DNA from 4 places in the Streptomyces sp. NPDC059247 genome. Region 3 is predicted to be linked to each of the others. Evidence: riboswitches for the same ligand, from Rfam matches in the RefSeq annotation. Region 3 holds a riboswitch; each other region holds the start of a gene.
What was found. Region 3 has a riboswitch for cyclic di-AMP ahead of ACFXGN_RS14010 (transglycosylase family protein). Riboswitches for the same ligand answer to the same signal wherever they lie in the genome.
Positions count from the first base shown of each region.

Region 1: it holds a riboswitch for cyclic di-AMP, as region 3 does, so the genes downstream of both, ACFXGN_RS17650 (C40 family peptidase) here and ACFXGN_RS14010 (transglycosylase family protein) in region 3, are expected to answer to the same signal.
Region 2: it holds a riboswitch for cyclic di-AMP, as region 3 does, so the genes downstream of both, ACFXGN_RS01755 (peptidoglycan DD-metalloendopeptidase family protein) here and ACFXGN_RS14010 (transglycosylase family protein) in region 3, are expected to answer to the same signal.
Region 4: it holds a riboswitch for cyclic di-AMP, as region 3 does, so the genes downstream of both, ACFXGN_RS25350 (M23 family metallopeptidase) here and ACFXGN_RS14010 (transglycosylase family protein) in region 3, are expected to answer to the same signal.

Region 1 is NZ_JBHYZW010000008.1:216,857-224,368, reverse strand. It holds gene ACFXGN_RS17670 (adenosylmethionine--8-amino-7-oxononanoate transaminase) at 1-167, opposite strand, end outside; gene bioB (biotin synthase BioB) at 236-1,483, opposite strand; gene ACFXGN_RS17660 (8-amino-7-oxononanoate synthase) at 1,627-2,805, shown strand; gene ACFXGN_RS17655 (ATP-binding protein) at 2,975-3,412, shown strand; gene ACFXGN_RS17650 (C40 family peptidase) at 3,660-4,136, opposite strand; cyclic di-AMP (ydaO/yuaA leader) riboswitch at 4,140-4,346, opposite strand; gene ACFXGN_RS17645 (urease subunit gamma) at 4,878-5,180, shown strand; gene ACFXGN_RS17640 (urease subunit beta) at 5,195-5,527, shown strand; gene ACFXGN_RS17635 (urease subunit alpha) at 5,520-7,241, shown strand; gene ACFXGN_RS17630 (urease accessory protein UreF) at 7,255-7,512, shown strand, end outside.
Region 2 is NZ_JBHYZW010000001.1:391,009-398,520, forward strand. It holds gene hpnH (adenosyl-hopene transferase HpnH) at 1-231, shown strand, start outside; gene ACFXGN_RS01735 (aspartate aminotransferase family protein) at 239-1,624, shown strand; gene ACFXGN_RS01740 (helix-turn-helix domain-containing protein) at 1,781-2,410, shown strand; gene ACFXGN_RS01745 (DUF6126 family protein) at 2,443-2,598, shown strand; gene ACFXGN_RS01750 (tyrosine-protein phosphatase) at 2,710-3,531, opposite strand; cyclic di-AMP (ydaO/yuaA leader) riboswitch at 3,922-4,081, shown strand; gene ACFXGN_RS01755 (peptidoglycan DD-metalloendopeptidase family protein) at 4,086-5,072, shown strand; gene ACFXGN_RS01760 (SGNH/GDSL hydrolase family protein) at 5,226-6,020, shown strand; gene ACFXGN_RS01765 (STM4011 family radical SAM protein) at 6,007-6,867, opposite strand; gene ACFXGN_RS01770 (STM4012 family radical SAM protein) at 6,877-7,512, opposite strand, start outside.
Region 3 is NZ_JBHYZW010000006.1:96,415-103,926, reverse strand. It holds gene ACFXGN_RS14025 (globin domain-containing protein) at 1-517, opposite strand, end outside; gene ACFXGN_RS14020 (cytochrome P450) at 604-1,947, shown strand; gene ACFXGN_RS14015 (transglycosylase family protein) at 2,068-3,129, shown strand; cyclic di-AMP (ydaO/yuaA leader) riboswitch at 3,388-3,560, shown strand; gene ACFXGN_RS14010 (transglycosylase family protein) at 3,564-4,277, shown strand; gene eno (phosphopyruvate hydratase) at 4,738-6,024, shown strand; gene ACFXGN_RS14000 (septum formation initiator family protein) at 6,115-6,585, shown strand; gene ACFXGN_RS13995 (DUF501 domain-containing protein) at 6,625-7,233, shown strand; gene ACFXGN_RS13990 (exopolyphosphatase) at 7,230-7,512, shown strand, end outside.
Region 4 is NZ_JBHYZW010000016.1:139,739-147,250, forward strand. It holds gene ACFXGN_RS25335 (DNA topoisomerase (ATP-hydrolyzing) subunit A) at 1-2,211, opposite strand, end outside; gene ACFXGN_RS25340 (M16 family metallopeptidase) at 2,393-3,739, shown strand; gene ACFXGN_RS25345 (M16 family metallopeptidase) at 3,766-5,133, shown strand; cyclic di-AMP (ydaO/yuaA leader) riboswitch at 5,342-5,505, shown strand; gene ACFXGN_RS25350 (M23 family metallopeptidase) at 5,518-6,288, shown strand; gene ACFXGN_RS25355 (GntR family transcriptional regulator) at 6,503-7,186, shown strand.

The sequences.
Region 1 (7,512 bases), on a different contig from region 3:
TGCTCGTGGGCCGCCGCGTTGAGCACCGGGTGGTTGTAGCCGTGGACGGCCGACCACCAGGAGGCCATGCCGTCGATCAGCTCCTCGTGCCCCTCGGCGGGTTCGGAGAGCCGCAGGCGCACCCCGGACGCGGACGCCACGACCAGCGGGTCCGTACGGCCCGGCATGGGGCCGTACGGGTGCCAGACGTGGGCCCGGTCCAGGGCGAGGAGTTCGTCGTCGCGCACGATGGTTCCTAGGCGTTGGGGGCGAGGTCGGTGCCCGCGCCCCGGCGGCGCACCGCGACCAGGTCGGTCCTGGCCTCGTTCGGCGCGGGCGCCTCCGGCGGGGTGTGTCCGCCGCAGGGCCCGCAGCCGCCGCCCGCCCCCGCGTGCCCGCCGCAGCCGCCCGTCGCCGCGTCGTCCGCCGTCGCGCCGTCCGCCGGGCCGCAGCCGGACGCGGCGGTCCCGCAGCCGCCCCCGGCCGCCGCGAGCGCGTCCGCGCGGTGCTTCGGCAGCGTGGTCGTGCCCGCGCCCTCCACCTCGAAGCCCGCGTCCGCGATCATGTCCAGGTCGGTCTGCCCGGCCTGGCCCTCGCTGGTCAGATAGTCGCCGAGGAAGATCGAGTTGGCGATGTGCAGGGCCAGCGGCTGCATCGAACGCAGGTGCACCTCACGGCCGCCCGCGATCCGCACCTCGACGTCGGGGCAGACGAAGCGGACCATCGCCAGGATGCGCAGACAGCGCTGCGGGGTGAGGTTCCACTCCTTGGCGAGGGGGGTGCCCTCGAAGGGGATGAGGAAGTTGACCGGCACGGAGTCCGAGTCCAGCTCGCGGAGCGCGTACACGACGTCGACCAGGTCCTCGTCGCTCTCGCCCATGCCCGCGATCAGCCCCGAGCAGGCGGAGAGCCCGGCGGAGTGCGCCTTGCGGACGGTGTCCACCCGGTCCGCGTAGGTGTGGGTGGAGGTGATCTGCCCGTACGTCCCCTCGGAGGTGTTGAGGTTGTGGTTGTACGCGTCGGCGCCCGCCTCCCGCAGCCGCTCCGCCTGCCCGTCCGAGAGCAGTCCGAGGCAGGCGCACACCTCGACGCCCTCGTTGCCCTCCTTGATGGCCTCGATGGTCCTGCCGACCCGCTCGACGTCCCGGTCGGTCGGACCCCGGCCGCTCGCCACCAGACACACCCGCTTGGCGCCGCCCGCGACCCCCGCGGCGGCGGCCCGGGAGGCCTCGTCCGGCTTCAGCCAGGTGTACTTGAGGATCCCGGCCTCGGAGCCGAGCCGCTGAGAGCAGTACGAGCAGTCCTCGGGGCACAGTCCGGACTTCAGGTTCACCAGGTAGTTGAGCTTCACCCGGCGCCCGAACCACTGGCGGCGCACCTTGCCCGCGGCGGCCACCACATCGAGCAGTTCGTCGTCCGAGGTCGCCAGGACGGCGAGCGCTTCTCCACGGGTCGGCGACTCGCGCCGCAGCCCCTTCTCCACCAGCGTGTTCAGCAGGTCCATAACCGTTGATCCTGTCCTACCGCCCGCCCCCGGGCCAAGGAGGAACCGAACAAACGGCCCCGAAGGAGGTGTGTGGATGACCACATCCCCACCCCGGCTTCCGTTGGCTAGGGTCTGTGCGCTGCCTACAAAAGGAACCCCGCATGTCACAGGCCGACGGGACCCGGGCCGTGGGCCCGCGCCGCACCGCGTTCGACTGGACCGAGGCCGAGGCGCGCCGCCGTGCCGACGCCGGTCTCGTCCGGGTGCTGCGGCCCCGCGCCGCCGAGTCCGACCTGCTGGACCTGGCGGGCAACGACTACCTCGGCCTGACCCGGAGGCCCGAGGTGACCGGGGCGGCGGCCGAGGCGGCGAACCGCTGGGGCGCGGGCTCCACCGGTTCCCGGCTCGTCACCGGAACCACCCGGCTGCACACCCGGCTGGAACGCGAACTCGCCGATTTCTGCGGCTTCGAGGCCGCCCTCGTCTTCTCCTCCGGCTACACCGCCAACCTGGCCGCGCTCACCGCGCTGGGCGGCCGGGACGCCCTGATCGTCTCCGACGCCTCCAACCACGCCTCGATCGTGGACGGCTGCCGGCTGGCGCGCGCCGAGACCGCCGTCGTCCCGCACTCCGATCCGGAGGCCGTGCGCAAGACCCTCGACGCGCATCCGGGGTGGCGGGCCCTGGTCGTCAGCGACTCCGTGTTCTCCGTCGACGGCGACCGGGCGCCGCTGTCCGCGCTCGCCGCCGCCTGCCGCGCGCACGGCGCCGGTCTGGTCGTGGACGACGCCCACGGCCTCGGCGTCCTCGGCGACGGCGGCCGGGGGGCCCTCCACGAGGCCGGGCTCGCGGGCGACGAGGACGTGGTGGCCACCGTCACCCTGTCGAAGTCCCTCGGCAGTCAGGGCGGCGCGGTCCTCGGCCCGGCCCGGGTGGTCGAGCACCTGGTCAACGCGGCCCGCACCTTCATCTTCGACACCGGTCTCGCCCCGGCCGCCGCCGGGGGCGCGCTGGCGGCCCTGCGCCTGCTGACGGCCGAGCCGGGGCTCGCGGAGCGGGCCCGTACGGTCGCGACCACCCTGCACCGGCTCCTCACCGGGGCGGGCCTGACGGCCGCCCGGCCCGACGCGGCCGTGGTCTCGGTGCGCGCCCCCTCCCCGGAGGCGGCGCTGCGCTGGGCGGCGGACTGCCGGGAGCGGGGGCTCGCGGTCGGCTGCTTCCGGCCGCCTTCCGTGCCCGACGGCGTCTCGCGGCTACGGCTCACGGCACGCGCGGACCTGACGGACGAGCGGATCGCGTACGCGGTGGAAACGATCCTGCGGACGGCACCGGCCGGCTGACCCGGCGGTCGGCGGCCCGGTCCGGTCCAGGGCCTTCGCGTTCACCGCTTCGGGCGACAGATGGGGACATATCTTGGGAGAACGCCTCCCGGCGCGGCCCGATCGGTGGCAGTCTGACGCGCAGTGCGATCCGGGGCAGCGGCCCCGGCGGGAAAGGGACGGCGTCGCCATGGCAGACCAGCAGGAAGCATCCGTCACTCTGCCGAGCGAACCCGCCTCGGTGTCCACGGCCCGGCGGTTCGTGGCGGAGGTTCTCGACGGCTGGGGCCTGGACGACGCCACGGAGACCGCGGACGCGATCCGGATCATCGTCTCCGAGCTGGCCACCAACGCCGTGCTGCACACCCTCGGCCAGTCGCCCACGTTCACGGTGGACCTCCGGCTCGACTGGGAGGAGCACCTGCACATCGGTGTCACCGACAGTCATCCGAGGCTGCCGCGCCGTCTGCCCGCCGCGGTCCAGCAGGACAACGGCAGGGGCATGGTCATCGTCAGGGTCCTCGCGGCGGAGTCGGGCGGACGTCTCTCCGTGACCCCGATCGAGGAGGGCGGCAAGACGGTCCGGATCTCCCTCCCGTGGATCCCCGCCCCGCTGGCCGGTCGCTGACGGGCCCGTGCCCGCCGGGGTGGGCACGACCCCTGAGCCGATGCGGTCGTCGGGGGCCCCGGGAGGGTGCCGGGCGGCCCGGGGCGGCTTCCGCGGGGGACGCGCGGTCGCCGGAGGGCGGCCCGGGTCCGTACGGGACGCGGCGGTGCCACCGCACCCCGCACGGACCGGCGCCGTCAGTTCCGCCGGATCGGCTCACGGACCGGCCGTCGGTTCCGCCGGATCAGCGGACGGACGGGCCGCCGGATCAGCGGACGCGGCCGTAGTAGATCTTCGACGACCAGATCTTGTCGAGCTTCACCCAGGACCCCGTCTTGGGCGAGTGCCAGATCTTGCCGCTCCCGGCGTAGATGCCCACGTGGTACACCCTTCCGCCGGAGTGGAAGAAGACCAGGTCCCCCTTCTGCCGTGAGGCGGCGGAGACGCGGGTGGTCCTGTTGTACTGCTGCTGCGCGGTGCGGGGCAGCGACTTGCCCGCCTTCTGGTACGCGTAGAGCGTCAGACCGGAGCAGTCGAACCTGGAGGGTCCGGCGCTCCCGTACCGGTACGGTGCTCCCTTCTTGGACGCGGCGACGCTCAGTGCCTTGTTCGCGTAGTTCGTCGCTGCCTGGGCCTCCGGCGCCGCACCGGGTGCGAGCAGCGTGCCGCCGACGGCGGCGAGAGTGAGAGCCGAGACGGCTCCGACCCGGGACAGCAGGGACGGGACGTGCATCTGCGCAGTCATGCGCAACCCTTCGTCAGCCGCCTGTGAAGGATGACCTGTCGGGTTCGGGCAGGCGAAGATGCCCGGCCGCGGGTGCGGCTTCACCCCAAGGGGCGGCCCCGCTGTGGGAACAGCGCGTACGCCCCGTAAAAATCGGGTCCTCCACTCCTGCCGGTCCAATCCTGTCGACCAGACGTCCGGGGCAGCGGCAGGACTCGGCGTCCGCCCGGACCGCCCCGCCGCGGCGGCGGGGGCTTGTCGTCGACAGGGATCTTGACCCACACCGGGGGTGAAATCCGAGTGGAAACGGCGATATGTGAGGCTCCTCACGACTGATCCATTCGGGTGGACAGGAGGGTTTCGTGATCATCGGAGTTCCCCCTGGCGAGCCCCGCACCAGCGATGGAACGTTCGATTCCGCCAGATGCGTACATCGGTGGCGCAAGTTGACCGGTCTGAATATCGACTCGTCGACTACTCCGAACGAGGGAGGGATTCTGCGATGCGCGTCGGCCGTCCGGCTCTCGACACGACACGGCCGGATGTCGATCCGTCAGGGGGAGGGCTCGGCTCCGCATGTGCCGTCACCGACCTGATGATCATGCGATCGCAAAGGCGTAGTTAACCAGCCGGAAAAACTTCCGCCCTAACGTGCAATGTCTGCCGGTGTGCCGCGTTCCGGCATTTCAACAAGGTGTTGAAGGTCGGTAGGGTCCGCAGCTGTCCGGGTCCCGTCCCGGCGGACGACTGTGAGGTGGAAGTGTGCAACTGAGCCCGCACGAGCAGGAACGCCTGCTCATCCATGTGGCCGCGGACGTGGCCGAGAAGCGCAGGGCGCGCGGGGTACGGCTCAACCACCCCGAGGTCGTCGCACTGATCACCGCCCATGTCCTCGAAGGCGCCAGGGACGGCCGCACGGTCGCCGAGCTGATGGCCTCGGGGCGCGAGGTGCTCACCCGCGACGAGGTCATGGAGGGCGTCCCCGAGATGATCCACGACGTCCAGGTCGAGGCCACCTTCCCGGACGGCACCAAGCTCGTCACCGTCCACGACCCCATCGTCTGAACGGACCGCCGCCGATGATCCCCGGAGAGATCCTGTACGCGGACGGCCCCGTCCCCCTCAACGAGGGGCGCCCCGTCACGCGCCTGACCGTGCTCAACGCCGCCGACCGGCCCGTCCAGGTCGGCTCCCACTACCACTTCGCCGAGGTCAACCCCGGACTCGAGTTCGACCGCGCCGCCGCGCGCGGGCAGCGGCTGCACATCGCCGCCGGAACCGCCGTCCGCTTCGAACCCGGCATCCCCGTCGAGGTCGAACTCGTCCCCCTCACCGGCCGCCGGATCGTTCCCGGGCTGCGCGGCGAGACCGCGGGTCCCCTGGACGCGAACGAAGAGGACTCCCGTGCCTGATCTGCACCGCGCCGTCTACGCCGACCTGTTCGGCCCCACCACCGGCGACCGCCTCCGGCTCGCCGACACCGACCTCTTCGTGGAGATCGAGGAGGACCGCAGCGGCGGCCCCGGACGCGCCGGGGACGAAGCCGTCTTCGGCGGCGGCAAGGTCATCCGCGAGTCGATGGGCCAGGCCCGCACCACCCGTGCCGAGGGCGCCCCCGACACCGTCATCACCGGCGCCGTGGTCATCGACCACTGGGGGATCGTCAAGGCCGACATCGGCATCAGGGACGGCCGGATCGTCGCCCTCGGCAAGGCAGGCAACCCCGACACCATGGACGGCGTCCACCCCGGTCTGGTGATCGGCCCCGAGACCGAGGTCATCGTCGGCAACGGCCGCATCGTCACCGCGGGCGCCGTCGACACCCATGTCCACTTCATCTCCCCGACCGTGGTCGAGCAGGCCCTCGCCACCGGCGTCACCACGCTCGTCGGCGGCGGCACCGGCCCCGCCGAGGGCACCAAGGCCACCACCATCACCCCCGGCCCCTGGCACATGGCCCGGATGTTCGAGGCCCTGGACACCTTCCCCGTCAACATCGGTCTGCTCGGCAAGGGCAACACCATGTCCCGGGAGGCCATGCACTCCCAACTGCGCGGCGGAGCCCTCGGGTTCAAGATCCACGAGGACTGGGGTGCCACCCCCGCCGTCATCGACGCCTGCCTCGACGTCTGCGAGGAGACGGGCGCCCAGCTCGCCATCCACACCGACACCCTCAACGAGGCGGGCTTCGTCGGCGACACCCTCGCCGCCGTCGCCGGGCGCACCATCCACGCGTACCACACCGAGGGCGCGGGCGGCGGGCACGCCCCCGACATCATCACCGTGGTCTCGGAGCCGAACATCCTGCCGAGCTCCACCAATCCGACCCGGCCGCACACCGTCAACACCATCGAGGAACACCTCGACATGCTGATGGTCTGCCACCACCTCAACCCGGCCGTCCCCGAGGACCTCGCCTTCGCGGAGTCCCGCATCCGGCCCTCCACCATCGCCGCCGAGGACGTCCTGCACGACCTGGGCGCGATCTCGATCATCTCCTCCGACTCCCAGGCCATGGGCCGCATCGGCGAAGTGATCATGCGCACCTGGCAGACCGCCCACGTCATGAAGAAGCGGCGCGGACCCCTCCCCGGCGACGGCCGCGCCGACAACCACCGGGCCCGCCGCTACGTCGCCAAGTACACGATCAACCCGGCCGTCGCCCAGGGCATGGGCCATGTCATCGGCTCGGTCGAACCCGGCAAGCTCGCCGACCTGGTCCTGTGGGAACCCGCCTTCTTCGGCGTGAAGCCGCTCGTCGTCATCAAGGGCGGACAGATCGCGTACGCGCAGCTCGGCGACGCCAACGCCTCCATCCCCACCCCGCAGCCGGTGCTGCCGCGCCCCATGTTCGGCGCGCTCGGCCGGGCGGCTGCGGCGGGCTCGATCAACTTCGTCGCCCAGGCGGCCATCGAGGACGACCTCCCGCAGAGGCTCGGACTGCACAAGGAGTTCGCCGCCATCGGCTCCACCCGACGGGTCACCAAGGCGGACATGGTCGAGAACGACGCCGTGCCCCGGGTCGAGGTCGACGCCGACACCTTCTCGGTGAGCATCGACGGCGAAGTGGTGGAACCCGCACCCGCCGCCGAACTGCCCATGGCCCAGCGTTACTTCCTCTTCTGACGGCGCCCCCTCCATGACACGCTCCGCACTGCTCGTGCTCGCCGACGGACGGTTTCCCGCCGGCGGGCACGCCCACTCCGGCGGCGCCGAGGCCGCCGTCCGCGCCGGTCGCGTCCGGGACGCCGCAGGACTGGAGTCCTTCTGCCGCGGCCGACTGCGCACCACCGGCCTCACCTCCGCCGCGCTGGCGGCCGGGGCCGCGCACGGACTCGACCCGGCCGAACTCGACACGGCGGCCGACGCCCGCACCCCCTCGCCCGCCCTGCGCGCC
Region 2 (7,512 bases), on a different contig from region 3:
CTCTTCGGCTGGCAGCGCCCCTGCTATCTGATGAGCGACGGCTATGTCCCCACGTACCGCGAACTCGTCGAGGACACCGACTGGGACAAGTACGGCCGCGGCAAGGACCCGCGCTGCGCCAACTGCATGGCCCACTGCGGGTACGAGCCCACCGCCGTCCTCGCCACCATGGGCTCCCTCAAGGAGTCCCTGCGCGCGGTCCGGGAGACCGTCTCGGGGAACAAAGGGTGAGCGACGCGTGAAGGGCGAGTTCGACCTGCGGGCGCTGCTCGCCGAGCGCGGCGGCGAGGGCTACGAGCTGCACGCCCGCCACCTCAACCACCAGCTGCCGCGGATGCTCCGCACCATCGGCTTCGACAAGGTCTACGAGAGGGCCGAGGGCGCCCACTTCTGGGACGCCGACGGCGTCGACCACCTCGACATGCTGGCGGGCTTCGGCGTCATGGGCCTCGGACGACATCATCCGGTCGTCCGCAAGGCCCTCCACGACGTCCTCGACGCCCAGCTCGCCGACCTCACCCGGTTCGACTGCCAGCCGCTGCCGGGGCTGCTCGCCGAGCGCCTGCTGGCCCACAGCCCCCATCTCGACCGGGTCTTCTTCGGCAACAGCGGCACCGAGGCGGTCGAGACCGCCCTCAAGTTCGCCCGGTACGCCACCGGGCGGCCCAGGGTCCTGCACTGCTCCCACGCCTTCCACGGGCTCACCGTCGGCTCCCTCTCCGTCAACGGCGAGCGGGGCTTCCGGGACGGCTTCGCCCCGCTGCTGCCCGACACCGCGATCGAGCTGGGCGACCTCGACGCGCTGGAGCGGGAGCTGCGCGGGGGCGACGTGGCCGCCTTCGTCGTCGAGCCCGTCCAGGGCAAGGGCGTCCAGGAGTCCCCGCCCGGCTTCCTGCGGGCGGCCCAGGAGCTGCTGCACCGGCACGGGGCCCTGCTCGTCGCCGACGAGGTGCAGACCGGTCTCGGCCGGACCGGCGACTTCTACGCCTATCAGCACGAGGAGGGCGTCGAGCCGGACCTGGTCTGTGTCGCCAAGGCCCTCTCCGGCGGCTACGTGCCGGTCGGCGCCACCCTCGGCAAGGACTGGATCTTCAAGAAGGTCTACTCGTCGATGGACCGGGTCCTGGTCCACTCGGCGAGCTTCGGCTCGAACGCGCAGGCCATGACCGCCGGGCTCGCCGTCCTCTCGGTCATGGAGAACGAGGGCACGGTCGCCCACGCGCGCCGGATGGGCGACCTGCTCTCCGGACGGCTCAAGGAGCTGGTGCCCCGGTACGAGCTGCTGCACGAGATCCGCGGGCGCGGTCTGATGATCGGGATCGAGTTCGGCCGTCCGTCCTCACTGGGACTGCGCGGGCGCTGGACGATGCTCCAGGCGGCCCGCAAGGGTCTCTTCGCCCAGATGGTCGTCGTCCCGCTGCTCCAGCGCCACCACATCCTCACCCAGGTCTCCGGGGACCGTCTGGAGGTGATCAAACTGATTCCGCCGCTGGTCATCGACGAGGCCGACGTGGACCGGTTCGTCACCGCCTTCACCGCGGTCATGGACGACGCCCACGGCGGCGGCGGGCTGATGTGGGACTTCGGGAGGACACTGGTCAAGCAGGCGGTCGCCCAGCGCTGACCCGCCCAGCGCTGACCCGCCCAGCGCTGACCCGCCCGCCCTCGGGCCCCGGCCCGGGGGCCGCACCTCTCCGTGGCCGGGCTCGTACCGGCCTCGGGCTTTTGCCTCTGAGGCAAGAAACTTGCCTCAGAGGCACGATCCTGGCGGAATGGACGCATGGACCACGTCCCCGGGGACAACACCCCGGCCCCCGCCCTTCCCGACGTCCTGCCGGACGTCGCCCCGCAGCTGCGGGGCCTGCGCCGCCGCCGGGGACTGACCCTGGAGACCGCCGCCCAGCGCGCCGGTCTCTCGCCCGCCCACCTCTCGCGACTGGAGACGGGCAACCGGCAGCCCTCGCTGCCCATGCTGCTCGCCCTCTCCCGCATCTACGGTACGACGGTCTCCGAGCTGCTGGGGGAGACACCCCCCGAACGGGACCCCGTGGTCCGCGCCGGACGCTCCGAGCCCGTCGAGGCGGACGGCTGGATCTACCGGCAGGCGGGCAGCGCCGGGCGCGCCCTCCAGTGCCTGCGGGTCCACGTGCCGTACGCCACCCGGGCGGACATCGTGCGGGTCCACCCCGGCGAGGAGTGGATCCACGTCCTGGAGGGCCGGGTGCGGCTCGCGCTCGGCGAAGCCGTCCACACCCTCGATCCCGGGGACAGCGCGCACTTCGACTCGCTCACCCCGCACCGCATCGGCGCCGCGACCTCCAGCGGGGCCGAGCTGCTCTTCGTCCACACCCTGATGCAGAGCCCCGTCGCCGAGCTGTGCCTCGGCGACGGAACTCCGCACCGTCGCTGACTCCGCCTGACCCTTCCTCCGAAAGGTTCGACATGTCCGAGAAGCACGCACCGGTCACCGGCGAGGAGCGCGGTGAGGGCAAGTTCCCCAAGGGCCTGGTGCTCCGCCTCTTCGCGTACCTGGTGGCGGGCCACCTCTTCGCCGGCTTCCTGTACCTGCTCTTCATGCTGGGCGGGCAGAACCAGTAGCGCGGCCCGCGAGGGGCGGTGGGCCCGGCTCGCGGGCGGGGCGGCGAACCGGACCCCGTACGGGTCGCCGGGGCCGCTCCGTACGGGTCGGCGCGGTCCTGACGGTCCGGCTCAGACCTCGGTGAGCAGGCGTTCCCGCAGTCGGCCGAGGGTCTCCGGGGTCAGCTTGAGGCCCTCGGAGAGGTAGGTGTCCACCGAGCCCCAGGTCTCCTCGATCGTCTCGAAGGCGCCCCGCAGATACTCCACCCGCGCGTCGAACAGCGGGCTCAGCAGCTCCATCACCTCGGGCGACATGGCGTCGGGGGCGGTGGAGCCGCGGCTCACCTTGTAGCGGCGGTGCGGGTCGTTCGACTTCACGTAGTCGGCCTCGATCGCCGCGCGCTCGACCCCGAGGGCGAGCAGGGTGATCGCGATCGAGAGCCCGGCGCGGTCCTTGCCCGCCGCGCAGTGCATCAGGGCGGGGACGCTGTCCTCCGCGAGCGCGTGCAGGATGCGGCTGTGGTCGGCGGTCCGCTCGACCACCATCTTCCGATACGAATCGGCCATCCGGGCGGCGGCCTTGTCCTCGCCGAGGATCTCCCGCAGCTGGGCGATGTCCCCGTCCCGCACCAGCCGCCAGAACTCCTTGCCATCGGCCGGGTCGGTGAGGGGTATGTTCACGTTGCGCACGCCCGGAAGCTCGACGTCCGCCCCCTCGATGCGCACGTCGGCCTGGTTGCGGAAGTCGAACACGGTGTGCAGGTCCAGTGAGGCGAGGAAGGCGGCGTCCTCCTCGGTCGCGTGGGCGAGGTGGCCGCTGCGGAACAGGCGGCCGGGGCGCACCGCGCGCCCGTCCGTCGTCGGCAGGCCGCCCACGTCCCGGAAGTTGCGGACCTCGGCCAGCTCGGGCTCGTTCGCTTCGACGGGCGGGACCTGCGGCAGCTGCTGCGTCACGGATGCTCCTGGAGAATTGGCGTTCGGGGGTACGGCACGGGGCCGATTCCAAGGGTCAATCATCCCGGCATGACGAACGGGGCGCACCCCCCTGGATAGGAATGGGCGATCTGTCCGTATTCGCACGTTCCGGATAACGCGCCCTGATTGAAGATGAGATGGGAATCCGGGCGTGAGCAGCGTCATAGAAGTGACGGATCGTGCCCGGGGGCGCGACGCAATCGCCGTACGGAAAAAGGGAGTCGAAGGAGCGTCATCCACGGAGGGTGACCGGAATTCCGGTCCCGGGAGCGAGCGGAAGCGGAACTGATAAAGCATCGGCTTGTTCGCACCGAAACGCTCGTCTAGCGTCACCGTCAATCCGGTCGGACCGCCGAATCCTGCCACCGTCCGGAATTCCCACTCATCCCAAGCGTGGCAGGAGCGGGGGACCCAGGAAGTACGCCGGTCCCGCGACGCAGGACGGCTCGGGGTGAAGTCGCGCGAGAGCGCGGCCGGACATCTCCCGTCCGAACCCGACAGCTCACCTCGCAGGCGCCGGAGAGGAATTCGCCATGCCCGCGAAGGGTAAGCACCGCCGTCCCAGGAACAATCCCCTCACCCGGGGCATCGCCGCCGCCGGTACGGGAGGCGCCGTCGTCGCCCTCCCGCTCCTCGGCGCCACCGGGGCCCACGCCGCCGAGCAGGCGGCCCCGGCCGCCCCCGCGCGGACCGTCACCGCCGCCGCCCAGACCCAGGCCCCCGCCGCGGCGCCGGTCACCGCCCCGGCCACGTCGAAGACGTACGCCGTCGTCCGCGGCGACCACCTCTCGAAGATCGCCGCCGAGCACCACCTCGCCGGTGGCTGGCAGCGGCTCTACGCGGACAACCGCCAGGTCGTCGGCGAGAACCCCTCGTTCATCCTGCCCGGCATGAAGCTCACCCTCGGCGCCCGGAGCACCGCTCCCGCCGCCGCCCCGAAGAGCCCCGCCGAGGCCGCCCCGAAGACCCGGAGCGAGGCCCCCGCCCGGGACTCCGGCGACTCCACGCGCACCACCCGGAGCCCCGAGCGCCCGGCAGCCCAGGCCACCACCCCGGACTCCGGCTCGTCCACGACGCAGTCCTCCGGCTCCTCGACCCCCTCCTCCCCCTCCTCCTCCGGCTGGGTCAAGCCCGTCAGCGGCGGCTTCTCCACCCCGTACCGCGCCTCCGGCTCCATGTGGTCCTCCGGTTACCACACCGGTGTCGACTTCATCGCCTCCTCCGGCACCACCGTCCGCTCCGTCGGCGCGGGCACGGTCGTCTCGGCGGGCTGGAGCGGCGCCTACGGCAACGAGGTCGTCATCCAGCACGCCGACGGCAACTACTCGCAGTACGCCCACCTCTCCTCGCTCGCGGTCTCGGCGGGCCAGGCGGTCTCCGGCGGGCAGCAGATCGGCCTCTCCGGCTCCACCGGCAATTCCACCGGACCCCATCTGCACTTCGAGATCCGGACCTCGCCGGGCTACGGCTCCGACGTCGACCCGCTGGCCTACCTCCGCCAGCACGGCGTCTCCGTCTGACGCACCCGCTCCACCGGAGGCCCGGCACCCGTGGGTGCCGGGCCTCCGGCGTATTCCGGCTTGGCAATTTCTTTATCGGTGTCATATGTCACCCGGCGTCAACCCCTCCTTACGGTCGCGTAGGTCACATCCGAAAGGGAAGGATGTCGACCCGTGGCAGACGATTCGAGATCAACAGACAAGAACGCATTCGGGTCGTACGCGGCGATCGGTGACAGCTTCACCGAGGGCGTCGGAGACCCCGGGCCCGACGGGACGTACGTCGGCTGGGCGGACCGCTTCGCGGTGCTGCTCGCCGACCAGCTGCCGGAGCACGACGCCTTCCGCTACGCCAACCTGGCCGTACGCGGGCGCCTCCTCGACCAGATCGTGGCGGAACAGGTCCCCCGGGCGAAGGAACTCGCCCCCGACCTGGTGACCTTCTGCGCCGGTGGCAACGACATCATCCGCCCCGGCACGGACCCCGACGACGTCGCCGAGCGCTTCGAGCGCGCCGTCGCCGACCTGACCTCCGCCGTCGGCACCGTCATGGTGACCACCGGCTTCGACACCCGTGACATGCCCGTGCTCAAGCACCTGCGCGGCAAGATCGCCACGTACACCGCCCACGTCCGGTCCATCGCCGACCGCTACGACTGCCCCGTCCTCGACCTGTGGTCGCTGCGGTCCGTGCAGGACCGGCGCGCCTGGGACGACGACCGGCTGCACCTCTCGGCGGAGGGCCACACCCGGGTCGCGCTGCGCGCCGCCCAGGTCCTCGGGCTGCCGGTGCCCGCCGACCCGGACCAGACCTGGCCGCCGGTCCCGCCGCGCGGCACGCTCGAAGTGCGGCGCGACGACATCCACTGGGCGAAGGAGTACCTCGTGCCGTGGATCGGGCGCAGGCTGCGCGGCGAGAGCTCCGGCGACCACGTCGAGGCCAAGCGCCCGGACCTCATGCCCCTCTGAGCGGCACCACGGCGGGGACGCGCTCCAGGACCCCGCCGGCGAACACGTCGTACAGCGGCAGCGTCTCCAGATGGACGTAGCCGATGTGGCAGTCGCAGACGGCGAGGGGGCAGGCGCGGGGCCGCAGGGCCGCACGGTACGAACCGTCGTACAGGTTCCCCAGCTCGGCGCGGACGAAGTGGCAGCGCCGGACCGTCCCCTCACCGTCCACCGAGATCACCGACTCCCCGGTGCGGCAGGGCAGCCCCGCCGACCGGTGCGGCCGTCTGCTGTACGGGAAGAGGGGGTCCAGCTCCGTCCACCGCGAGGCCTCCGCGTCGGTGTACGCGTGCCCCTCGGCCGCGTTCACCCACAGGTACACGTGCGGCGGCAGCGCCTCCCGCAGCCGCCGCGCGTGCTCCAGGTGCTCGGGCAGCCCGACCACCCCGACGCTGAACCTGACCCCGAGGTCCGCCAGCTCCCCGCACTTGCCGAGGAACCGCTCGTACGGAGTCTGCCCGGGGTGGTACGTGCACCAGAGCGCCACGCTCTCCCGGTCCGCCTCGGCCAGCCAGTCGGTCCGGCAGCTCAGATTGGTCTGGATCGCCACCCGCTCGATGTGCGCGAGCCGGGACAGATCGACCAGCGCCCGCCGGTACCAGGACCGGACCAGGCCCTCGCCCCACGGGGTGAACAGCACGCGCAGCCGGTCCTCGGCCCGGTCGGCCGCCCACCCGGTGAACCGGTCGAGCGCCGCCCGGTCCGCGCGCAGCAGCTCCTTGCTGTCCCGGCGCTTGGCGAAGGGACAGTAGGGACAGTCGAAGTCGCAGGAGGCGAGCGGCCCCCGGTAGAGCAGGGTCAGGTCCACGGAATCCTCCTACTTCGGCTCGTACGCGGCCATCGCCGCCCGCACGGCGGGGGAGAACAGCTCGGGGCCGAGCCCGTCGGAGTGCGCGAGCCCTTCCGGCGACAGCCGCAGCAGCCCCTCGGGCGCCCCCGCGTCCAGCCAGCCCAGCGCCTCGAACCGGGCCAGCTCCCCGGGGAAGTCCGCGAACGGCGAGGAACCGAACCGCTCCTCGTACCCCGCCACCGGCATCCCCTCGGCCTGGAGCAGCGACTGCAGCAGATGACGGCGACGGGCCTCCCCGGCGTCCACCCGTCTGCCGACCTCCGCGCGGGAGAAGTCCGCCGTCCCCGTGTAGACGTCGATGATCGAGCGGATCTCCCGCATGTCCACCGCGTAGTCGAAGGAGTAGTGGAGCTCCGAGGTGTACGACCTGGCCCCGCAGCCCAGGCCGATCATCCCGTCGGTCTGGCAGGCGTGGTCGTCGGGGCCCGACGGCGCCGCGTCCGCCCGCCGGAACATCCGCATCGACACCTGCGCGTACCCCCGTGCCAGGAGGTGGTCGCGGCCGTACCGGTACAGGCGCAGCCGGTGCGCGTCCCACTCCAGGTCGGCGGCCCCGCGCTCGGCCGCCGAGAGCCGGCCGAGCCCGGTCAGCGGCCGGACGTA
Region 3 (7,512 bases):
ACTGGCCGGGCAGGAAGGGCAGGGGCCGCCGGGGCCGCAGGGTGAGGACGGCCAGGTCGGGGCCGTGCCGCTCGTGCCGGACGACGTCCGCGTCCCACCAGGCGGGCTCGCCCGCCGCCACGGCCTCGTCGGCGCCCGCCAGCATCAGCTCGGCCAGGTGCGCGTACGCCTCCGTCCAGGCCTTCTCGGCCTCCGTGGTCCAGGCGGCCCCCGCCACGTGCGCGAACGCGGCGAGCAGACTGGTGCCGACCGAGGCGTAGAGGGCGGGGGTGGCGAGGAACCTGCGGTGGTCGCGGCCCAGGCGCCCCAGGTACGCGGGGAGGTCCGGGTCCTCCAGACGGTCCACCAGATGGGTGAGCGCGGCGAAGAGCCGGTCGCGCTGGGGCCGCATGTCCCCGGGGAACAGCTCGCGCAGGGACGGCTCCTGCCGGAAGAGATGCGCGTAGAAGTAGGTGACGGCGTGCTCGGCCCGTCTCTCGACGACCGCGAACGTGCTCCTGAGCATCTGAGGGTCCACCGTCAGGAATGTAGGGCACCCGTCCGGCCCGTCCTCACGGAATCTCCACACCCGGACCCGGCGGAACCTGCCTGTACGGTCGGGGGGTGAGCACCACCCCCGGTCCAGCACCTGCCTCTCGCCCCGCCCCCGGAGAAGTTCCCGGCGCCTCCTCGTGCCCGGTCTCCGGGCCCGCGCCCGAGCTCTTCACCTGGGAGTTCGCCAGCGATCCCTACCCCGCGTACGCCTGGCTCAGGACGCACGCGCCGGTGCACCGCACGACCCTCCCGAGCGGGGTCGAGGCCTGGCTGGTGACCCGGTACGCCGACGCCCGGCAGGCCCTCGCGGACCAGCGGCTCTCCAAGAACCCGGCGCACCACGCCGAGTCCCCGCACGCGAAGGGGAAGACGGGCATCCCGGGCGAGCGCAAGGCCGAGCTGATGACCCATCTGCTCAACATCGACCCGCCGGACCACACCCGGCTGCGCAGGCTCGTCTCCAAGGCGTTCACCCCCCGCCGGGTCGCGGAGTTCGCCCCACGCGTGCAGGAGCTGACCGACCGGCTCATCGACTCCTTCGTGGAGCGGGGCAGCGCGGACCTCATCCACGAGTTCGCCTTCCCGCTGCCCATCTACGCCATCTGTGACCTGCTCGGGGTGCCCGAGGAGGACCAGGACGACTTCCGGGACTGGGCCGGGATGATGATCCGGCACGGCGGCGGGCCGCGCGGCGGGGTCGCGCGGTCGGTGAAGAAGATGCGCGGCTATCTCGCGGAGCTGATCCACCGCAAGCGCGAGGAGCCCGGGGACGACCTCATCTCGGGTCTCATCCGGGCCTCCGACCACGGCGAGCACCTCACCGAGAACGAGGCCGCCGCGATGGCCTTCATCCTGCTCTTCGCCGGTTTCGAGACCACCGTCAATCTGGTAGGAAACGGGCTTTACGCGCTTCTCCGGCATCCGGAGCAGCGCGCCCGGCTCCAGGAGTCGGTCACCTCCGGGGAGACCGGGCTCCTGGAGACCGGGATCGAGGAGCTGCTGCGGTACGACGGGCCGGTGGAGATGGCCACCTGGCGGTACGCCACCCGGCCGCTGACGATCGGCGGGCAGGAGATCCCGGCGGGCGACCCGGTGCTCGTGGTTCTCGCCGCCGCCGACCGGGACCCCGAGCGGTTCGACGGACCGGACGTCCTCGACCTCGCCCGGCGCGACAACCAGCACCTCGGGTACGGGCACGGCATCCACTACTGCCTGGGCGCGCCGCTCGCCCGGCTCGAAGGACAGACGGCCCTGGCGACCCTGCTGACCCGCCTCCCGGACCTGCGGCTCGCCGCCGACCCGGCCGAACTGCGGTGGCGCGGCGGGCTCATCATGCGGGGGCTGCGCACCCTTCCGGTGGAGTTCTCTCCGGTCGCCCCCCTCCATAGGACTGACGGAGCATCAGAAATGTGATCTTCACGTGATCGCGGGTGCATCGACTTGTGATGAGCGTTCGAATAGGGCTACGTTCCCCGACAACTCAGTTCGACCACTCAGTTCGACCACCCCAGTTGTCACGCGAAAGGCGCTCCTATGCGTTCCGGGAACGGACGACACCGCCGCCCCCGTCAGGCCCCCGCCCTCGTCGTCGCCGCGGGGGTGACCGGGTCCGCCATGGCGCTTCCCCTGCTCGCCACCGGCTCGGCGTCCGCCGCCGACGCCGCCACCTGGGACCGGGTCGCCGAGTGCGAGTCCGGCGGCCAGTGGAGCGCCAACCTCGGCAACGGGCGCTACGGCGGCCTCCAGTTCACCCAGGACAGCTGGGAGCGGTACGGCGGTCTCGCCTACGCGCCCAGCCCCGACCTGGCCAGCCGCGCCCAGCAGATAGCGGTGGCCGAGAAGGCCCTCGCCAAGGGCTCCACCGCGTGGGCCAGCTGCGCGCCGATCGCGGGACTCGTCAACGACGGCGCCCGGCCGAAGGTGAACCCGGGCCCGGCGGACCTCCCGAAGCCCTCCGGCGGCCCCGTCGCCGAGTCGAACCGCACGACGGGCCCGCAGTCCTCCAGCGCGGCGGAGGCGGCCCGGGGCGCGGCCGGACGGAGCACCGGGGCGCCCACCGCCCCGGCGACGTCCACGAGCCCCGCCGCGCCCTCGACGGGTGCGCCGGTGACGGGCGGGCCGACCGGTCCGACGGCGCCCGCCTCCCCGGACGCCCCCGCCCCCGCCACCACCGCGCCCGACGGGTCCGCCGCGCCGGGCACGTCCGGCGAGCCGACGACCGGCACCCCGGCCACGGGGTCCGGCAAGGGCAAGCACCGGGGCGACGCGGCTCCGGAGGGAACCGTGGGTCCGGGCGGATCCGTCGAGACCGGTCGCCACGCGGCGCCCGGTGACAGCCTCTCCGAGGAGACCGCGGCGAAGCCCGTGGCCGACGCCTCCACGAATTCCGGCGGAACGGACAGTCAGGGCACTTCGGGCGCGTACACGGTGAAGGCGGGCGACAGTCTGTCCGGCATCGCGCAGCAGAACGAGCTGCCCGGAGGCTGGACCGCGCTCTATGACGCCAACCGGAAGACGGTCGGTACCGACCCGGACCTCATCCTCCCTGGTCAGAGCCTTGAACTGACGGAGAGTCCGGTCGCGCGGGCGGAGTGATTCGGGGTCATATGTCCGGTTCTGGGCAACTGAGACATGAGTCTCTTCGCCCCAACTGGCGCGTCACACCCGCAAACTTTGCTCCCGTCGCCTCTCACCTGCGCAAACACTCCCCGCCGGAAGGCAAGGAGGGGCGGAATGTCCGTCATTCGCCTCTTTGAACTTCCGGTGGGTCTGTGTCTACGGTCATCACCGCTCGCCACCGCGGGCCCCGTCGACCGAAACGCCGAATCCTGCCGTCGGCCGTCGGGAACAGTCGTCGCGCAAGCGCCGAAGGCAGGAGCGGGGGACCCAAGGTAAGTGCCGACCCCGGCCGTTGAGACAGACGGCCGACGATCGGCTCGGGGTGGAGCCGCGTGCTGGACACGCGGCCGGGCAACTCATTGGCCCGAACCCGACAGCTCACCTCGCAGGCGTCGGTGAGGAGAATCTCCATGCTGTTTTCCGGTAAGGGCAAACACCGCCGTCCCTCCAAGGTCACCCAGGTCGCCACGCTCGTCGGCGTCACCGGTGTCGCCGTCGCCGCCCCGCTGATGACCGCGGGCACCGCCTCGGCCGCCACCGCCGCCGAGTGGGACCGCGTCGCCCAGTGCGAGTCCGGCGGCAACTGGTCCATCAACACGGGCAACGGCTACACCGGCGGCCTCCAGTTCGCGGCCTCCACCTGGGCCGCGTACGGCGGCACCGCCTACGCCCCGACCGCCAACCTGGCGTCGAAGTCCCAGCAGATCGCCATCGCCGAGAAGGTCCTCGCGGGCCAGGGCAAGGGCGCGTGGCCGAGCTGCGGCGTGGGCCTCTCCCGTGCCTCCTACGACGGCGGCGCCGCCGAGAGCGCCCCCAAGACCGTCACCCAGCAGCCGAAGCAGCAGCGCTCGGCCGAGCAGCCGACGACCCGCAGCGAGCAGCGCCAGGCCCCGAAGAAGGCCGCGCAGCAGCAGACCGCGCCGAAGGCGACCGTCACCACCCCGACCGGCAAGAAGGTCGAGAAGGGCGACGGCGAGTACAAGGTCGTGACCGGCGACACCCTCAGCCGGATCGCCCAGGCGCACGGCGTCGCGGGCGGCTGGGCCAAGCTCTTCGAGCTGAACAAGGACGTCGTCGACAACGCCGACCTGATCTACCCGGGCCAGCAGCTCCACCTCAAGTGAGCCCGGCGGTCCGCACGGGTCCGGCGGCCCGTACGGCACCGACGACCCTCCCGCGGTGACCACCCCGGACCGGCGCGCCTCCCCCCCCCGTGCGCACCGGTCCGGGGTTTCCGCCGTCCGGAGCCGCGCGCCCTGTCCGTACGGACGCCCCGCGCCCTGTCCGTACGGAGCCCCGCCCCGTACGGACTCCTCTCCCCCCTTCCGGATCCCCCGTCACGGACGGACCCCCCTCGTCCGCGCCCCGGGAGGGCCGCCCCGGCGGTTTCGGGGCGACTTCTCGGTTACCGTCCAGTAGATCTGGGGTCTTTCGCCCCTGAATGCATGTCCTTGGGCCCTTTTTCGTCCCAGGGGGCGGGCGCCCGGCTGGCCGGAGCCGCCGAGCCGGTTAGGCTCTTGACGCAAGGCCAAGCCGACCCTGCGCCGACCTTGCGTCACATCCAGCGTCACATCCCATAAGGAGATGCTCGTGCCGTCCATCGACGTCGTCGTAGCCCGGGAAATCCTGGACTCCCGAGGCAACCCCACGGTCGAGGTCGAGGTCGGCCTCGACGACGGCAGCACCGGCCGTGCTGCTGTTCCGTCCGGCGCCTCCACCGGTGCGTTCGAGGCCCTCGAGCTTCGCGACGGTGACCCCAACCGCTACCAGGGCAAGGGCGTCGAGAAGGCCGTCCTCGCCGTGATCGAGCAGATCGGCCCGGAGCTCGTCGGCTACGACGCCACCGAGCAGCGCCTGATCGACCAGGCCATGTTCGACCTGGACGCCACCCCGGACAAGTCGTCGCTCGGCGCCAACGCCATCCTCGGCGTCTCCCTCGCCGTCGCGCACGCCGCCTCCGAGGCCAGCGACCTCCCGCTCTTCCGCTACCTCGGCGGCCCGAACGCGCACCTGCTGCCCGTTCCGATGATGAACATCCTCAACGGTGGGTCGCACGCCGACTCCAACGTCGACATCCAGGAGTTCATGATCGCCCCGATCGGCGCGGAGTCCTTCTCCGAGGCCCTCCGCTGGGGCACCGAGGTCTACCACACGCTCAAGGGCGTCCTGAAGCGCAAGGGCCTCTCCACCGGCCTCGGCGACGAGGGCGGCTTCGCGCCGAACCTCGACTCCAACCGTGCCGCGCTGGACCTGATCCTCGAAGCGATCAAGGAAGCCGGTTACGCCCCGGGCAAGGACATCGCGCTCGCCCTCGATGTCGCCGCCTCCGAGTTCTACAAGGACGGCAAGTACGAGTTCGAGGGCAAGTCCCTCTCCGCCGCCGAGCTGACCGAGTACTACGAGGAGCTGGTCGCGGCCTACCCGCTGGTCTCCATCGAGGACCCGCTCTTCGAGGACGACTGGGCCGGCTGGAAGGTCCTCACCGACAAGCTGGGCACCAAGGTCCAGATCGTCGGCGACGACCTCTTCGTCACCAACCCGGAGCGCCTGGCCCGTGGCATCGAGGAGGGCTCCGCGAACGCCCTGCTCGTCAAGGTGAACCAGATCGGCTCGCTCACCGAGACCCTGGACGCCGTCGAGCTGGCCCAGCGCAGCGGCTTCAAGTGCATGATGTCGCACCGCTCCGGCGAGACCGAGGACGTCACCATCGCCGACCTCGCCGTCGCCACCAACTGCGGCCAGATCAAGACCGGCGCCCCGGCCCGCTCCGAGCGCGTCGCCAAGTACAACCAGCTCCTGCGCATCGAGGAGATCCTCGACGACGCCGCCGTCTACGCCGGTCGCAGCGCCTTCCCGCGCTTCAAGGGCTGACGGAGTCGCACCCGGTAGTTCCGTCCGTCCCCGCACTCGGTCCCGTACCGTGTGCGGGGACGTACGCGTGAACAGGGGAGGCGACACGACATGGCCGCGAAGAACCGGGACCGGTTCTCCACCGCGACCCGGATCAGGCTGCTCGGCGAGCAGACCGCCGCCCGTGTCTACCGCTCCCAGACCCGCCGCCAGGCCCGCCGCTCCCGGCTCACCGGCCGCGCGGCCTTCCTCGCCCTCGTCGTCTGCTCCCTCGTGGTGGCGCTCGCCTATCCCATGCGGAGCTACGTGTCCCAGCAGGGCGAGATCGCCGAGCAGCAGCGCAAGGCCGCCGAGGCGGCCCGGCGCGTCGAGGAACTCAGGGACGAGAAGGCCCGCCTCCAGGACCCGGCCTACGTCCGCCGCCTCGCCCGCGAACACCTGCACTACCTGATGCCCGGCGAGACCGGCTTCACCGTGGACGACCCCGACGCGGAGCGACGGCCCCGCGCCGAGCAGGGCGCGGCCGACCGCCCCTGGTACGACAACCTCTGGGACGGCGTCGACCACGCCGACCGCCCCTGACCCCTCCCCTTCCGCACGCGACACACGAACAAGGCAGACATGGAAACGCCCCCTCCGCAGACCGCACGCACCGAGCCCACCGACGAGGACATCGCGGCCTTCGAACTCCAGCTCGGCCGACCGCCCCGCGGGCTGCGCGCCATCGCCCACCGCTGCCCCTGCGGCCGGCCGGACGTCGTCGAGACCGCGCCCCGGCTCCCCGACGGCACCCCCTTCCCCACCACGTACTACCTGACCTGCCCCCGGGCGGCCTCGGCCATCGGCACCCTGGAGGCCAACGGGGTCATGAAGGAGATGCAGGCCCGGCTCGCCACCGACCCGGAGCTGGCCGCCGCCTACCGCGCCGCGCACGAGGACTACCTCGCCCGCCGCGACGCCATCGAGGTCCTGGAAGGCTTCCCCAGCGCGGGCGGGATGCCCGACCGGGTCAAGTGCCTGCACGTCCTCGTCGGCCACTCGCTCGTCGCGGGCCCCGGTGTGAACCCCTTCGGCGACGAGGCGCTCGCCCTGCTCCCCGAGTGGTGGGCCAAGGGCCCCTGCGTCACCCCGTGCGCCCCGGCGGAGAAGGACGGCCCGACCGCCGAGGCCTCCGACGGCGGCCACCCCGCCTCCGGGCCCGTGGACGCAGAGGACGAGGAGAGCAAGTGACCCGGGTCGCCGGAATCGACTGCGGTACGAACTCCATCCGGCTGCTCGTCGCCGACGTGGACCCCACGACGGGCGAGCTGACCGAGCTGGACCGGCGGATGACGATCGTCCGGCTCGGCCAGGACGTCGACCGCACGGGACGGCTCGCCCCCGAGGCGCTGGAGCGGACCTTCGCCGCCTGCCGGGAGTACGCGGCCGTCATCCGCGAGCTCGGCGCCGAGCGGCTCCGGTTCGTCGCCACCTCCGCCTCCCGCGACGCCGAGAACCGCGCGGACTTCG
Region 4 (7,512 bases), on a different contig from region 3:
CGCCGAGGAGTCCAGGGTCCCCGTGGCGCCCGCGACGGTGAAGACCACGGCCTCAGCCGCCGGATCGACGGCGGAGAACGCGATCACCTCCGCGCCCGCCGTCAGCTTGACGCCCGCCATGCCACCGGCGGGGCGGCCCTGCGGCCGTACCTGCGCGGCCGGGTAGCGCAGCAGCTGGGCGTCGGAGGTGATGAACACCAGGTCCTCCTCGCCGGTCCGCAGCTCGGTCGCGCCGACGATCCGGTCACCGTCCTTGAGGGTGATGACCTCCAGCTCGTCCTTGTTGGCCGGATAGTCCGGGACCACCCGCTTGACCACGCCCTGGAGCGTGCCCAGGGCCAGGCCCTGCGAGGACTCGTCGAGCGTGGTCAGGCAGACCACGGTCTCGTCCGCCGCCAGGGACAGGAACTCGGAGAGCGGCGCGCCGCCCGCCAGGTTCGGGGTGGCCGCCGTGTCCGGCAGCCTCGGCAGATCGATCACCGAGAGCCGCAGCAGCCGCCCGGCCGAGGTCACCGCGCCGATGTCGCCGCGCTGGGTGGCGGCGACCGACGACAGGATCAGGTCGTGCTTGGCGCGGGCCGCGTCCGGGTCCACCGGCGGCAGCTCCGCCGTCGCCGTGCGGGCCAGGAGCCCGGTGGAGGACAGCAGCACCCGGCACGGGTCGTCCGCGACCTCCAGGGACACCGCCGTGACCGGGGCACCGGCCGATTCGAGCAGGACCGTGCGCCGGTCCGTGGCGAACTTCTTGGTGACTGAGGCCAGTTCCGCCGAGACCAGCTTGCGCAGCTCCGCGTCGGAGTCGAGGATCCCGGTCAGCTCGTCGATCTCGCCGTTGAGCCGGTCGCGCTCGGACTCCAGCTCGATGCGGTCGAACTTGGTGAGACGGCGCAGCGGGGTGTCCAGGATGTACTGCGTCTGGATCTCGCTCAGCGAGAAGCGCTCCATCAGGCGCTCCTTGGCCTGCGCCGAGTTCTCGCTCTCCCGGATCAGCCGGATGACCTCGTCGATGTCGAGGAGCGCGACGAGCAGGCCCTCCACCAGGTGGAGCCGGTCGCGCTTCTTGCCGCGACGGAACTCGGAGCGCCGCCGGACCACCTCGAAGCGGTGGTCGAGATAGACCTCCAGGAGTTCCTTGAGGCCGAGGGTGAGGGGCTGCCCGTCGACCAGCGCCACGTTGTTGATGCCGAAGGACTCCTCCATCGGCGTCAGCTTGTAGAGCTGTTCGAGGACGGCCTCGGGCACGAAGCCGTTCTTGATCTCGATGACGAGACGCAGGCCGTGGGTGCGGTCGGTCAGGTCCTTGACGTCCGCGATGCCCTGGAGCCTCTTGGAGCCGACCAGGTCCTTGATCTTGGAGATGACCTTCTCGGGGCCGACCGTGAAGGGCAGCTCGGTCACGACGATGCCCTTGCGGCGCGCCGTGACGGTCTCCACGCTGGTCGTGGCGCGGATCTTGAAGGTCCCGCGGCCCGTCTCGTACGCGTCCTTGATGCCGGACAGGCCGACGATCCGGCCGCCGGTCGGCAGGTCGGGGCCGGGCACGAAACGCATCAGCGTCTCGAGGTCGGCGCCGGGGTGGCGGATCAGGTGGCGGGCGGCGGCGACGACCTCGCCGAGGTTGTGCGGGGGCATGTTCGTCGCCATGCCGACCGCGATTCCCGAAGCGCCGTTGACCAGCAGGTTCGGATAGGCGGCGGGCAGGGCGACCGGTTCCTGCTCCTGCCCGTCGTAGTTCGGGCTGAAGTCGACCGTGTCCTCGTCGATGGACTCGGTCATCAGGAGTGCGGCGGGCGCCATCCGCGACTCGGTGTACCGCATCGCGGCCGGCGGGTCGTCGTTCCCGAGGGAACCGAAGTTCCCGTGGCCGTCGACGAGGGGCAGCCGCATGGAGAAGGGCTGTGCCATGCGGACCATGGCGTCGTAGATGGAGGCGTCGCCGTGCGGATGCAGCTTGCCCATCACCTCGCCGACGACCCGGGCGCACTTGACGAAGCCGCGCTCGGGCCTGAGCCCCATCTCGTTCATCTGGAAGACGATGCGGCGCTGTACGGGCTTCATGCCGTCGCGGGCGTCGGGCAGGGCGCGCGAGTAGATCACCGAGTACGCGTACTCGAGGAAGGAGCCCTGCATCTCGTCGACGACGTCGATGTCGAGGATTCGCTCCTCGAACGCGTCGTCCGGCGGCGGTGTCTTCGTGCTGCGGCGGGCCATCGCGGCTGCGGCTCCTTCACCAACAAGGTTGATCTGACGCGGACCATTGTGGACCGTGCCACCGACAACGCCGACCGCGACCCGGACGAGGGACATCTCGAACGGGCGGGAACTTCGCCAGGTGTCGGCGCGCTTGCATACAGTGGCAGGACCTTTTCACATCGCGATCGAAGGGACGTACATGCCCATGGGTCACACGGCCACGGCCGAGGCCGGCTCCGGCGGCCTGACAGCTACCGAGCACCGGCTGCCGAACGGTCTGCGCGTGGTGCTGTCCGAGGACCACCTGACCCCGGTCGCCGCGGTCTGCCTCTGGTACGACGTCGGCTCGCGCCACGAGGTCGAGGGCCGCACGGGCCTCGCCCACCTCTTCGAGCACCTCATGTTCCAGGGCTCGAAGCAGGTCCACGGCAACGGGCACTTCGAGCTGGTGCAGGGCGCGGGCGGTTCGCTCAACGGCACGACGAGCTTCGAGCGCACCAACTACTTCGAGACCATGCCCACCCACCAGCTGGAGCTCGCGCTCTGGCTGGAGGCCGACCGCATGGGCTCGCTGCTCGCCGCCCTGGACGACGAGTCCATGGAGAACCAGCGGGACGTCGTCAAGAACGAGCGCCGCCAGCGCTACGACAACGTGCCGTACGGAACGGCCTTCGAGAAGCTGGTCGCCCTCGCGTACCCGGAGGGCCACCCGTACCACCACACGCCGATCGGCTCCATGGCCGACCTGGACGCGGCCACCCTGGAGGACGCGCGGAACTTCTTCCGCACGTACTACGCCCCGAACAACGCGGTGCTGTCCGTCGTCGGCGACATCGACCCGGAGCAGACCCTCGCCTGGGTCGAGAAGTACTTCGGCTCGATCCCGTCCCACGACGGCAAGCGGCCACCGCGCGACGGCTCGCTGCCCGAGGTCATCGGCGAGCAACTGCGCGAGGTCGTCGAGGAGGAGGTCCCGGCGCGCGCGCTGATGGCCGCCTACCGGCTGCCGCACGACGGCACGCGCGCGTGCGACGCGGCCGACCTGGCCCTGACCGTGCTCGGCGGCGGCGAGTCCTCGCGGCTGCACAACCGGCTGGTCCGCCGCGACCGCACGGCCGTCGCCGCGGGCTTCGGTCTGCTGCGGCTCGCCGGTGCCCCGTCCCTCGGCTGGCTGGACGTCAAGACCTCCGGGGGCGTCGAGGTCCCGCAGATCGAGGCGGCCGTCGACGAGGAGCTGGCCCGGTTCGCCGCCGAGGGCCCGACGCCCGAGGAGATGGAGCGCGCCCAGGCCCAGTTGGAGCGCGAGTGGCTGGACCGGCTCGGCACCGTCGCGGGCCGCGCCGACGAACTGTGCCGCTTCGCGGTGCTCTTCGGCGACCCGCAGCTCGCCCTGACGGCGGTGGACCGCGTCCTCGACGTCACGGCCGAGGAGGTCCGGGCCGCCGCCGCGACCGCCCTGCGCCCCGACAACCGCGCGGTGCTGGTCTACGAGCCCCTGGCGACCGAACAGAGCGACAGCGACGAGGAAGAGGGGGCGGACCAGTGACCGACGCTGCCGCGTCTTTGACGAGCATGGACTTCCACCCCCGGCCCGCCCCCGGCGTCGCCCGGCCCTGGGCCTTCCCGGCCCCGGACCGCGGCACCCTGGACAACGGTCTGACGCTGCTCACCAGTCACCGCCCCGGCCAGCAGGTGGTGGCCGTGGAGGTCTTCCTGCCCGCCCCGCTGGACGCCGAGCCGACCGGTCTCGACGGCGTCGCGACCATCATGGCCCGCGCGCTCTCCGAGGGCACGGACCAGCACGGCGCCGAGGAGTTCGCGGCCGAGCTGGAGCGCTGCGGCGCCACGCTCGACGCGCACGCGGACCACCCGGGCGTACGGGTCTCCCTGGAGGTCCCCGTCTCCCGGCTGTCCAAGGCGCTCGGGCTGCTCTCCGAGGCGCTGATCGCCCCGGCGTTCCTGGACACCGAGGTCGAGCGGCTGGTGCGCAACCGGCTGGACGAGATCCCGCACGAGTCGGCCAACCCGGGCCGTCGCGCCGCGAAGCAGCTCTCCAAGGAACTGTTCCCGGCCGAGTCCCGGCTGTCCCGGCCGCGCCAGGGCACCGAGGAGACCGTCGAGAGGATCGACGCCGCCGCCGTCCGCGCCTTCTACGCGGCGCACGTCCGGCCCTCCACCGCCACCGCCGTGGTCGTCGGCGACCTGACGGGCATCGACCTGGACAAGGTCCTCGCCGAGACCCTGGGCGCCTGGACCGGCGAGCGGGCGGAGCCGCTGCCGATGCCGCCGATCACCGCCGACGACACCGGGCGGGTCGTCGTCGTCGACCGTCCCGGCGCCGTCCAGACCCAGTTGCTGATCGGCCGGATCGGTCCCGACCGGCACGCGCGCGTCTGGCCCGCCCAGGTCCTGGGCGCGTACTGCCTCGGTGGCACGCTCACCTCGCGGCTCGACCGGGTCCTGCGCGAGGAGAAGGGCTACACGTACGGCGTGCGGGCCTTCGGGCAGGTGCTCCGTTCCGACGCCGGGGGCAACGGGGCCTCGATGCTCGGCATCAGCGGTTCCGTGGACACCCCTCACACCGGTCCGGCCCTCGAAGACCTGTGGAAGGTGCTGCGGACGCTGGCCGCAGAGGGGCTCACCGACGCGGAGCGCGAGACGGCCGTGCAGAACCTGGTGGGGGTGGCGCCGCTCAGGTACGAGACGGCCGCCTCGGTCGCCGGGACGCTCGCCGACCAGGTCGAGCAGCACCTCCCGGACGACTACCAGGCCCAGTTGTACGCGCGGCTCGCCGAGACCGGCACCGTCGAGGCGACGGCCGCCGTGGTCAGCGCCTTCCCGGTGGACCGGCTCGTCACCGTGCTGGTGGGTGACGCGGCGGTGATCGCGGAGCCCGTACGGGCGCTCGGCATCGGTGAAGTGACGGTCGTGACGGGCTGATTCCGGCCCGCTCCACCCGCCGATCCGGCAGGGAGAACCCCGACGGCACCGTCCGTCGGGGTTCTCTTTTTGTCCGAATTAGGGGAAAGAGTGGCTGTATGCCCTGTGGTAAGTCTTACAAAAATCCCGTCCAGTTGGTGATCGACAGACGATCCGCATAGCGTCGGTGCCGCTGTTCGTCAGTTGCACCCGCCGCACCCGCGGCATCGGACAGTCATCGCCGAGTCCCCGTCAGGCGCGAGCCTGGGGAGCCGGGGACCCACACGTAGTCCCTGGGGTGAATCGGACGCCTTCGCCGTGCGGAGGGGCCCGTAGGAGACCTTCCTGCTCCGAACCCGTCAGCTAACCCGGTAGGCGAGAAGGAAGGAAAGGACCAGCCACTTCATGGCGTTCACCCGTACCACCGGGAAGCACCGTGCTCCGAGCCGGACGGCGCGCCGCGGCGCGGGCTTCGCCGGAGCTGCGACGCTCGCCACCACCGGCGTCATCGGAACCCTCGCCTCCCCGGCGCTCGCCGCCGACGCGGAGCCCCGTTCCGCCGAAGACACCGGCCTCACCCGGGTGATCACCGAGGAGTCCCTCGTGGACCGCCTCAACGCCCAGGCCGCCGCCCAGGAACGGCAGGCCTTCGAAGCCGTCGCCAAGGCGAAGGCGCAGGCCGAGGCGAAGCGCAAGGCCGAGGCCCGCGCCAAGGAGATCCGCGAGGCCGAGGAGCGCGCCGCCCGCGACGCCGAGCGACGCCGACTGGCCTCCTTCCAGCTCCCCGTCGCCGGGACCTACGTGTCGACCGGCTACAAGACCGGCGGCTCCCTGTGGTCCTCCGGCAGCCACTCCGGCATCGACTTCCACGCCGCCTACGGCAGCACGGTCGTCTCCGTCGGATCCGGCACCGTCGTCGAGGCGGGCTGGGGCGGCGCGTACGGCAACAACATCGTCATCCGGATGCACGACGGCACGTACACCCAGTACGGCCACCTGTCCTCCATCGGCGTCCACATCGGCCAGACCGTCGAGCCGGGCCAGCGGATCGGGATCTCCGGCTCGTCCGGCAACTCGACCGGCCCCCACCTGCACTTCGAGGCGCGCACCAGCGCCGAGTACGGCTCCGACGTCAGCCCGGTCTCGTACCTGCGCGCCCGGGGCGTCCAGGTCTGACCCGGACACCCGTGCCGCGACCGCCAGGACGCGCTCGGCCGCACGTCGCGAAAGCCCCGGCTCGTACAGAGCCGGGGCTTTTCCCTTGGCCGTTCCGGTCGGCATGTTCCGGTGGGGCATCGGAAATTCCGGCGTACTGCAATAGAGTCGCGGAGAGTGCGCGAGAAAAGCGCCGCTCGAATTGTGTCTCGAAGCGACCAAGGCGGAGGTCGACATGCGCATTCCCGCGCACTCGGTGTGCACGGCGATCCGGGACGACATCGTTTCCGGGGTCTTCGGGCGGGGGAGCCGGCTCACCGAGGACCAGCTCGCCCGCCGTTACGGGGTCTCCCGCGTCCCGGTCCGCGAGGCCCTGCGGACCCTGGAGTCGGAGGGCTTCGTCGTCACCCGCAGACACGCGGGCGCGCAGGTCGCCGAGCCCACCGAGCGGGAGGCCGCCGATCTGATCGACATGCGGGCGCTGCTGGAACCGCTGGGGGCCGCACGGGCCGCCCAGCGGCGCACGGAGGCCCACCTCAAGGTGCTCAGGGGGCTGGTGAGGCTGGGGCGGGAGCGGGCCGCGCACGGCCAGGTCGAGGATCTGCGCGCGCTCGGGAGCTGGTTCCACGAGACGCTCGCGCAGGCTTCCGGCAGTCCGCCGCTGACGACGCTGCTGACCCAGCTCCGGCACAAGATCGCCTGGATGTACCTGGTCGACGGGCCGGAGCGGCCGGTGGAGACCTGGGACGCGTACGGCGCGATCGTGGACGCGGTGGCGCGCGGGGACGCCGAACGGGCGCGGACGCTGACGGCCCTGCACGCGGAGCGCTCGCGTCCGCTGCACCGGCTCAAGCGGCCGGACCGGGGACGTGTGAGGGTTTCGCAACATGCCGTCAACACGGCGAGTGCCCGGAATTAACGCGGACGCCCTACAAAAGGGAGAGGAATTCCGTCCGGGGAATTCCGTGCCGGTGATTTGCAGAGCTGTGATCGGCGGAGCGGTGATCGGCGGGGCGGGTTCGCCCGGAGCGTCCGGCCTGCCCGCCGTGTTCCGCGCGCGCTGTTTCGGTGTTCCGTGTTTCGCCCGTACGGTGCGACCCGTCGGCTTTCCGGCGCCCGGCGCCGTCTTTTCCGCCGGTCGCCCGCCGGGGAGACCGGCGACGCCTTCCCGGAGCTTCCGAAGTATCGGGCGAGCGCCCGTGGGGCGAGGGGCGAGAGCCCGCACGGACCCGGAGGCGCGCGGAC